DNA from 4 places in the Streptomyces sp. NPDC001599 genome. Region 3 is predicted to be linked to each of the others. Evidence: riboswitches for the same ligand, from Rfam matches in the RefSeq annotation. Region 3 holds a riboswitch; each other region holds the start of a gene.

Evidence for each region. A riboswitch is a leader RNA that binds a small molecule or an ion and turns the genes downstream of it on or off. The one in region 3 is predicted to bind cyclic di-AMP.
Region 1: linked by a shared signal. The riboswitch ahead of ACFYZ3_RS37545 (transglycosylase SLT domain-containing protein) and the one ahead of ACFYZ3_RS32655 (M23 family metallopeptidase) in region 3 are both predicted to bind cyclic di-AMP.
Region 2: linked by a shared signal. The riboswitch ahead of ACFYZ3_RS30215 (M23 family metallopeptidase) and the one ahead of ACFYZ3_RS32655 (M23 family metallopeptidase) in region 3 are both predicted to bind cyclic di-AMP.
Region 4: linked by a shared signal. The riboswitch ahead of ACFYZ3_RS23355 (C40 family peptidase) and the one ahead of ACFYZ3_RS32655 (M23 family metallopeptidase) in region 3 are both predicted to bind cyclic di-AMP.

The regions. Positions count from the first base shown of each region.
Region 1 is NZ_JBIAVA010000028.1:13,179-15,367, reverse strand. Features, by position in the region: gene ACFYZ3_RS37550 (polyprenyl synthetase family protein) at 1-90, opposite strand, end outside; cyclic di-AMP (ydaO/yuaA leader) riboswitch at 825-997, shown strand; gene ACFYZ3_RS37545 (transglycosylase SLT domain-containing protein) at 1,002-1,496, shown strand; gene ACFYZ3_RS37540 (HAD family hydrolase) at 1,549-2,189, opposite strand, start outside.
Region 2 is NZ_JBIAVA010000015.1:22,883-25,071, forward strand. Features, by position in the region: gene ACFYZ3_RS30215 (M23 family metallopeptidase) at 1-904, opposite strand, end outside; cyclic di-AMP (ydaO/yuaA leader) riboswitch at 916-1,072, opposite strand; gene ACFYZ3_RS30220 (PP2C family protein-serine/threonine phosphatase) at 1,297-2,189, opposite strand, start outside.
Region 3 is NZ_JBIAVA010000018.1:37,730-39,918, reverse strand. Features, by position in the region: gene ACFYZ3_RS32660 (M16 family metallopeptidase) at 1-755, shown strand, start outside; cyclic di-AMP (ydaO/yuaA leader) riboswitch at 947-1,111, shown strand; gene ACFYZ3_RS32655 (M23 family metallopeptidase) at 1,124-1,888, shown strand; gene ACFYZ3_RS32650 (GntR family transcriptional regulator) at 2,009-2,189, shown strand, end outside.
Region 4 is NZ_JBIAVA010000009.1:140,893-143,081, reverse strand. Features, by position in the region: gene ACFYZ3_RS23365 (ATP-dependent Clp protease proteolytic subunit) at 1-243, shown strand, start outside; gene ACFYZ3_RS23360 (hypothetical protein) at 251-556, shown strand; cyclic di-AMP (ydaO/yuaA leader) riboswitch at 969-1,110, shown strand; gene ACFYZ3_RS23355 (C40 family peptidase) at 1,114-1,587, shown strand; gene ACFYZ3_RS23350 (ATP-binding protein) at 1,558-2,070, opposite strand.

The DNA of each region.
Region 1 (2,189 bases), on a different contig from region 3:
CCCTTCCTCGACAGCAACCAATCCGGCCTGGACATCGGCTTCCAGAGCCTGGTCCCGCACGCTCAGCCCGAACGGCCCGACGACGGTCACGAGGGGTCTCCTGTCTGCTGGTGTCTACTGGCGATTACCTGGTTTGTCGATAGGTCGCTGCCACCACTCAAGTCAGCGTATCCGGTCACGTTTCGATCACCGCTAGCGCCCACCGTTACAGGCTGGGCGGTATCGGATCATGAACGGTATGTTTTTGATCAGGTGATATGAGCAGATTTTGGTTGATATCGCCAGAGGGGACGAGCCGGAGCCGGAGGGCGAACGGGCCGAAGCCGCCACCGAAGATCCCACCACTCCTCCCAACGGCCCGCACTTCGAGAACGTCACCCGATCGACACACCTGCCCCCTCCCCCGTCCCCCCGCTTCCTCGCTCCCTGCCCCCTCTCTCCCCACTCCCTTTCCCGCCGCTTCCCCCTCCCCGTTTCCCGTCGCTTCCCTCTCCCCGTTTCCCGCCCCTCCCGGCTCGACACCCGAAGCCGTCCCCACCTGCGGTCGGTTGGCTCCTAGTTGGGGTTAATGCCCCATTTGCCGTGCTTGTTGAAGCCAGTGAGTTGGCTCACTCCCGACACCCGAGAGGCAACCCCGTCGGAACCTGTGCCCTCCCTTTGCCCCGCAAGCCAGTTGGGGATTGGCGACAGCAAATGATCAAGAGCCATAAAGGCCCCAGACCAAGGTCAACAGGCACGTTGGGTGATTCCTGCACTTGTTCCGGACATGTGCTCTCGCATACGTTCCCGGCCTGTCGGGTGGACGCCGAATCCTGCCACCGCCCGTCGCACAGTCATCCATCCAACAAACTCGCAGGCAGGAGCGGGGGACCCAGGTAAGTCGCCGCACCGGTCACCACCGGAGCGGCTCGGGGTGAAGCCGTACCCGTCAGGGCACGGCCGGGCACCTCCCCGCCCGAACCCGACAGCTCACCTCGTAGGCGTAAGGAGAGGGACACCGCATGTCTGCCAACGGTCTGAACCGTCACGCCCGCACCAGCCGCCTCGCCCGCAAGCTCGCCGTGGCCGGCACCGGTGCCGCGGTGCTCGCGCTGCCGCTCATCGGCGCCACCACCGCTTCCGCGGCCACCCCGGCCGCCGCCACGACCGCCACCACGGCGGCCACGACGACCTACCCGGACAACCTCGACGGCTGGATCCGCGAGTCGCTCGACATCATGGCCCAGCACGGCATCCCCGGGACCTACGAGGGCATTCACCGCAACATCATGCGTGAGTCCTCCGGCAACCCGCTCGCCATCAACAACTGGGACATCAACGCGATCAACGGCACCCCGTCCAAGGGCCTGCTCCAGGTGATCGACCCGACCTTCCAGGCGTACCACGTCGAGGGCACCTCCTGGGACCCGTACGACCCGGTCGCCAACATCACCGCCGCCTGCAACTACGCGGCCGACCGCTACGGCTCGATGGACAACGTCTTCAGCGCGTACTGAGCAGCACCGCCGCGGCAGCGCACCGAGCGGCAGTGCATCACGAGGCAGTGCATCAAGAGGTACCGAAGATCCGCTCGAGGACGACGGCCACGCCGTCGTCCTCGTTCGTCGTCGTGACCTCGTCGGCCACCGCCTTGAGTTCGGGGTGGGCGTCGGCCATGGCGACACCGTGGGCCGCCCACTGGAACATGGGGATGTCGTTGGGCATGTCCCCGAAAGCGATCGTCCGCCGCCGCTCCATGCCAAGGTGCTCGGCGGCCAGCGCCAGGCCGGTGGCCTTGGTGATGCCGCAGGGCTGGAGCTCCACCGTGCCGGGCCCCGACATGGTGACCGTCGCGAGGGAACCGACCACCGCGCGAGCCGTCGCCGCCAGTTCGTCGTCGGTCAGCTCGGGGTGGCGCAGCAGCACCTTGCTGATCGGCGTGGACCACAGCTGCGCACGCCGCTCGACGCGCACCGCGGGCAGCGTCGGGTGGGGCATCAGGTAGCCCGGCTCGATGAGCGTCAGCCCGTCGACGCCGTCCTGGTCCACGGCGGCGTGCACCTGGCCCACCTCGGCCTCGATCTTGCCGAGCGCCGTCTCGGCCAGCTCCCGGTCCAGGGTGACCGACCACAGCATCCGGTGCGCGCCGGCGTCGTACACCTGCGCGCCCTGTCCGCACACCGCGAGCCCCGTGCAGCCGAGCCGGTCGA
Region 2 (2,189 bases), on a different contig from region 3:
CCTTCTGGCCGACGCTGACGTTGATGGAGGACTGGTGCGCGTACCAGAGCTCGGTGCCGTCGTCGAGGGTGAGCACCGTCTTGTAGCCGTACGACCCGTCCCAGCCGGCCGACGTGATGGTGCCGCTGTGCACCGCCTTGAGCAGCGTGCCCGTGGGGGCGGCGAAGTCGAGACCGGTGTGATGACCGGAGGCCCACAGGGAGCCGGCCTGGTTGAACGTGGAGGAGATCGTGTACGAGGAGGTCGGCAGCGTGTACTGCTTGGCCAGCTTCGCGAGCCGCTCGGCCTCGGCCTTCTTGGCGGCCTCCTCCTCAGCCTTCTTCTTGGCGGCGGCGGCCTTCTCCTCGGCCTCCTTCTCCGCCTTGGCGGCGGCGTCGGCGGCCTTCTTCTCGGCCGCGGCGGCGGCTTCGGCGGCGGCCTTGGTCTCGACCTGCGCCTGCTGCTGCTCGGCCTGCGCCATGATCCGGGCCCGCAGCGACTCACCGGCGCCGGTGGTGTCGGTGCCCGCCGCGCTGTCGGCGGCGACGGCCTGGGTGATGCCGCTGAGCGGGGTGGCGGAACCCTCGGGCTCCGCCTTCTCGTCGTCGCCGGGAAGGAGCGAACCGACGTTCGGCAGGTCCGGCATGGAGATGGACACCGGGGGCTTGCCGGTCTGCGCGCTGGCCATGCCGCCCGCTCCCACGGCGGCTATGACACCGACGCCGAGGACGGTGGAGCTGCGGGCCAGTCCGCCGCGCTGCTTGGCCACGCGGTGCCGGCCGCGTACGGGGCGGATGGATTCCGCGGTGGGATTCCACTCCTCCCAGGGACCCTCTTCGGCGCGGTAGCCGTCGTAGCCGAAGGTGTCGGTGCCGTGCCCACTGGGCGCGGACGGGGCCTCGGGGGCAGGCCGGTTGGACGCCACGTGGGCGTACTCCTTTCCTTCCTTTCGCCTACCGGGTTAGCTGACGGGTTCGGAGCAGGAAGGTCTCCTACGGGTGTCTGCCGACCGTGTCTCCACGACGGCATACGCCCGATTCACCCCAATGTGGTGGTTCCCCGGTTCCCTTGCGGGATTCGGCGCGTGCGCACGGAGCCGCCTTCTGTGACGGCTGGGACGACCGCGCTGCGTTATCGAACGTTAATAGACGCGAGGCTCCGATTCCAAGCGGTTCCCCTTGATCATTACCTGATACGGGCGGGACGTACGCCTCACGACCGGTGAAAACCGGGCGAGTTGACCCGGCCTCAGTATTCCTCTTCGCGCCACTTTCTTCTGACGGTGTATCAGTTGTTATGCGCAGGGGGGTCGCGCTGTCACGGCTCGTGACAATGATCATGATCGCCGGGCCGGGGACGCCGGACGGCGAGCAGCGCCATGTCGTCCGCCATGCCGCCACCGGAGTGCCGGCGCACGTCCTCGGCGAGGGTGTCGAGCAGGCTCGCCGGATGCGGGAAGACGCGGCCGGCCAGCCGCGCCTGCGGATCGTAGAACTCGCCCTTCGCGTCCCGGGCTTCGGTCAGCCCGTCGGTGTAGAGCAGCAGCGTGGCGCCGCCGGGGAAGGCGACCTCCTCCGCCCGGTCGGGCCACACGCCCAGCTCGCCCATGCCGAGCGGCAGCGCCGACTCGTGGGCGGGCAGCGGGCCGAGGGTTCCGTCGCCGTAGAGCAGCAGGGGCGGCGGATGGCCGCGGTTGACGATGCGGACCGTCCCGCCGCCGTGCGGGAGTTCGGCGAGCACGGCGGTGGTGAAGCCCTCGAAGGCGTCCAGTCCGTCGCGCCGGGTGCCCTCGCGCGCCAGCGCCCGCTCCAGGCGCTGCGCCACCGCCTCCAGCGTCGCCTCCTGCTCGGCGGCCTCCCGGAAGGCGCCGATCACGACGGCGACGGCGGCCACCGCACCCATGCCCTTGCCGCGCACGTCACCGACGATGAGCCGGACGCCGCGGGCGCTGTCCTGCACGGCGTACAGATCGCCGCCGATGAAGGCGTCGGCCTGCGCGGCCTCGTAGCAGACGGCGATCTCGAAGCCCGCGATCCGCTCGGTGGGTTCGGGCAGTACGGCACGCTGGGCGGCCTCGGCGATCTCGCGGACGGAGACGAGGCGCTCGCTGCTGCGGCGGACCATGCCGTTCACGAGGACGGCGAGCACGGCGACCGTCGCGATGGTGATCAGCTCGGTGAGGGAGTCGACGTAGTGGATGACGCCCTTGC
Region 3 (2,189 bases):
TGGTCGTCGGCGACCTCACCGGCCTCGACCTGGACGCGCTGCTCGGCGACACCCTGGGCGCCTGGACCGGCTCGGCCGCCGAGCCGCGCCCCGTGCCCCCGGTGACCGCCGACGACCGGGGCCGGGTCGTCATCGTGGACCGTCCCGGTGCCGTCCAGACGCAACTGCTGATCGGCCGCACCGGCGCCGACCGGCACGACCGCGTGTGGCCCGCGCAGGTGCTCGGCACCTACTGCCTGGGCGGCACCCTCACCTCGCGCCTGGACCGCGTCCTGCGCGAGGAGAAGGGCTACACCTACGGTGTGCGGGCGTTCGGCCAGGTCCTGCGCTCCGCGCCGGACGGCACGGGCGCCGCGATGCTCGCCATCAGCGGATCCGTCGACACCCCCAACACCGGTCCCGCCCTGGAGGACCTGTGGACGGTGCTGCGCAAGCTGGCCGCGGAGGGGCTCACCGACGCCGAGCGCGATGTGGCCGTGCAGAACCTGGTGGGCGTGGCGCCGCTGAAGTACGAGACGGCGGCGGCCGTGGCGAGCACGCTGGCCGACCAGGTCGAGCAGCACCTGCCCGACGACTTCCAGGCCACGCTCTACCGTCAACTGGCCGCCACGGGCACCGTGGAGGCCACCGCGGCGGTCGTGAACGCCTTCCCGGTGGACCGTCTCGTGACGGTCCTCGTCGGCGACGCGGCGCAGATCAAGGAGCCCGTCGAGGCCCTCGGCATCGGCGAAGTCACCGTGGTGGCGGCCGAGTAGCGGCACGCGCGTGCGGCGGCCCTGGTGACCGGTGTGTCACCAGGGCCGCCGTTTGTCCGGATTGGGGGAGTGGTTGCCTGTCTGCCCTGTGGCGTGCGCTACAAAAAGCCTGTTGCGTTTGAGGATTGAACGCAGCCGCGTTTAGCGTCGTCCGGGCTGTTCGTCAGGCAGTGCGCCGCATCCGCGGCACCGGACAGTCATCGCCGAGTCCCCGTACGGCGCGAGCCAGGGGAGCCGGGGACCCATCGCAGTCCCTGGGGTGAATCGGACGCCCGCGCGCACCGCGAGGGGGTCCGTAGGAGACCTTCCACCTCCGAACCCGTCAGCTAACCCGGTAGGCGAGAGGGAAGGAAAGGACAAGCCTCTACATGGCGTTCACGCGCGCCACCGGGAAGCACCGCCGTACCGGCCGGGTGCACCGCACCACCGCCCGCGCGGCGGGGGTCGCGGCCCTCGCCACCACCGGCGTCGTCGGCACCCTCGCGGCTCCGGCGCTCGCCGCCGAGCCCGAGGCGGAACAGACCGGGCTCACCCCGGTCGTCACCATCGGCGACTCCATAGCCGACGAGATCGACGCCCAGGCCCTCGCGCAGAAGCAGGCGGCCGCGGACGCCGCCGCCCGCGAGGCGGCCCGGGAGGCGGCCCGCGAGCGGGCGGCCGAGGCGGCCAAGGAGGCGCGCGAGGCCAAGGAGCGCGCCGCGCGTGAGGCGGAGCGCAAGCGTCTCAACACCTTCGTCGCGCCGATCACCGCCTCGTACGTCTCCACCGCCTACCAGGCCGGCAGCTCCCTGTGGTCCTCCGGCAGCCACACCGGCATCGACTTCCACGCCTCCAGCGGCACGTCCGTGCACTCCGTCGGCGTCGGCACCGTGGTCGAGGCCGGCTGGGGCGGCGCGTACGGCAACCAGGTCGTGATCAGGATGCACGACGGCACGTACACGCAGTACGGGCACCTGTCGTCCATCGGCGTCTCGGTCGGCCAGTCGGTCGAGCCCGGCCAGCAGATCGGCGTCTCGGGTGCCACCGGCAACGTCACGGGACCGCACCTGCACTTCGAGGCCCGTACGAGCCCCGAGTACGGCTCGGACGTGGACCCCGTCGCCTATCTCCGCTCCCACGGCGTGAACGTCTGACAAAAAGGCCCCGGCTTCCCGAGTCGGGGCCTTTTGTATTCCATACCGGCTTGATTGGCCTAGAGTCGCTGAAAGCGCGTCCATCGTCGGCGTTTCAGGGGATCAAGGCGGAGGTCGGTCATGCGTATTCCGGCGCATTCGGTGTGCACGGCGATTCGGGACGACATCGTGGCCGGCGTCCACGGACGCGGGAGCCGGCTCACCGAGGAAATCCTCGCCCGCCGCTACGGCGTCTCCCGCGTCCCCGTCCGCGAGGCCCTGCGCACGCTGGCGGCGGAGGGCTTCGTGGTGACCCGGCGGC
Region 4 (2,189 bases), on a different contig from region 3:
GCGCTCACCGAACCGGTGCAGGGGCAGGCGAGCGACCTGGCCGTCCAGGCCGGGGAACTGGTCCGCATCCGCGCCCGACTGGAGGAGATCCTCGTACGGCACACCGGCCGCACTCCCCAGCAGGTGACCGCGGACATCGAGCGGGACACGGTCCTGGACGCCCGGCAGGCGCTGGAGTACGGGCTGGCGGACCGGATCGTGCCGGGCCGCAGGACCCCGCCCGCCTCGTTCGGCGCGAGGTGATCCGCCCGTGCTGCCACCCGAGTTGCCCCCGCTGCCCGCACTGACCCGCGCCGAGGCCGAGGTCATCGACCGCTATCTGGACGTCGTCGACCTGCTCGGACGCATCAACCCCGGGCGGGACGGCGACACCTACCGCGGGTTGCGGGCCGCCCAGGCGCTGGTCGGCAAGGCGGCGGCGTTGCGTGACGCGCTGACGCTGATGCACCGGCGGGGCGAGACGGAGGTGCACGCCACCCTGGCCCGGGCGCTGCGCGTGCTCGACGGTGAGCGGCGGACGGCGCGGGTCGGTCTCCCGCCGCCTTCCGAGAGTTGAGGAACCCCGCATCGCTTCCGGGCGCTTCACACCGCGAGGCATCGGCCCGGGCCGAAACGGACCAAACGGCGTACCCCCTTTCGGCGTAGGAACACCTCCGATTCGCGACCGGTCGAAGTTGCGGCACCCGTGCGCTCCGTCCCCGCCGCACACCACTGCACCGCTGGTCCCGGGGCCGTCACCGCGCGCGGCGGCGCCTCGAACAGGAGGGCGTCGACCCGAACGGGCGAGTGGCACGTAACAACACAAAGGGCACGTTCCATTGGGAATTCCCCTCGGGGCGGGACAAGATCCGTGACTGACGACAAGCCCCCGCCGCAGCGGCGGGGCGGTCCGGGCGGACGCCGAGTCCTGCCGCCGTCCGGACGACCGGTCGCAAGGGAAGTGGATCGGCAGGAGTGGAGGACCCGAGCACGACGGGTCGCCGGCACGGCCGCCTCCGCGCGAGGCACCGGTACCGGCGATCCTTGGGGTGAAGCCGCACACCGCGGCCGGGCAACTTCGCCAGCCCGAATCCGACAGGTCATCCTTCACAGGCGGCTGACGAAGGGTTGCGCATGTCCGCGCTCAATCGTGTCCCGTCGCTGATGGCCCGTGCCGGTACGGCCTCGGCTCTCACCCTCGCCGCCGTGGGCGGCTCCGTCGTGGTCCCCGGTGTCGCCTCCGAGGCGGCCGCGGCGAGCCATGCGACGAAAGCCCTCAAGATCGCGGCCTCCAAGAAGGGCGCCCCGTACCGCTGGGGTGCCACCGGCCCTCACCGGTTCGACTGTTCCGGCCTGACGCTGTACTCGTTCAAGAAGGCCGGCAAGAAGCTGCCCCGCACCGCGGCCCAGCAGTACAACAGGACCAGCCGTGTCTCCGTGCGGAACCGCAAGGCAGGAGACCTGGTGTTCTTCCACTCCGGCAGCAGCGTCTACCACGTCGGCATCTACGCCGGGAAGGGCAGGATCTGGCACGCGCCGAAGACCGGTGCCGTGGTGCGCCTGGAGAAGATCTGGACCTCAAGCGTCTGGTACGGCCGGGTCAAGTAGCCCGCCCGCGGGGGTGGCGGTGTTCTGTCCCGCCGTCACCCCCGCGGGCGCGACCGGTCCGCCCGGGGGTGTCCAGGGCAGTTCGATGGAGACGGTCTTGCCACCCTCGCGGGTGGGCCTGACTCTCAGCTTGCCGCCGCACTCGGCGGTCAGCCAGCGAATGATCACCATGCCCCGGCCGTTGTCCTGCTGGACGGCGGCGGGCAGACGCTTGGGGAAGCGCGGATGGCTGTCGGTGACGCCGAGGCGCAGCCGCTCGTCGCGGTCGAGGACGAGGTCCACCGTGAAGGTGGGCGACTGCCCGAACGTGTGCTGGACCGCGTTGGTCGCCAGTTCGGAGACGATGAGCCGCACCGTGTCCGACAGGTCGGCGTCGCCCGGCAGTCCCCACTCCGCCAGGGTGCCCACCACGTAGGTCCGCGCGGCGGCCACCGAGGCGGGATCGCTCGGCAGAGTGACGGATGCTTCCAGATGGTCTGCCATGGCGACGCCGTCCCTTTCTCACGGGACCGCGACCCGACACGGAGCGGATGGTTCGAGTACGGTCCCGGACTGGTGCTTCGCCGCCAGACTGCCATCACCGGACCCGTGAAGGGCGGCGA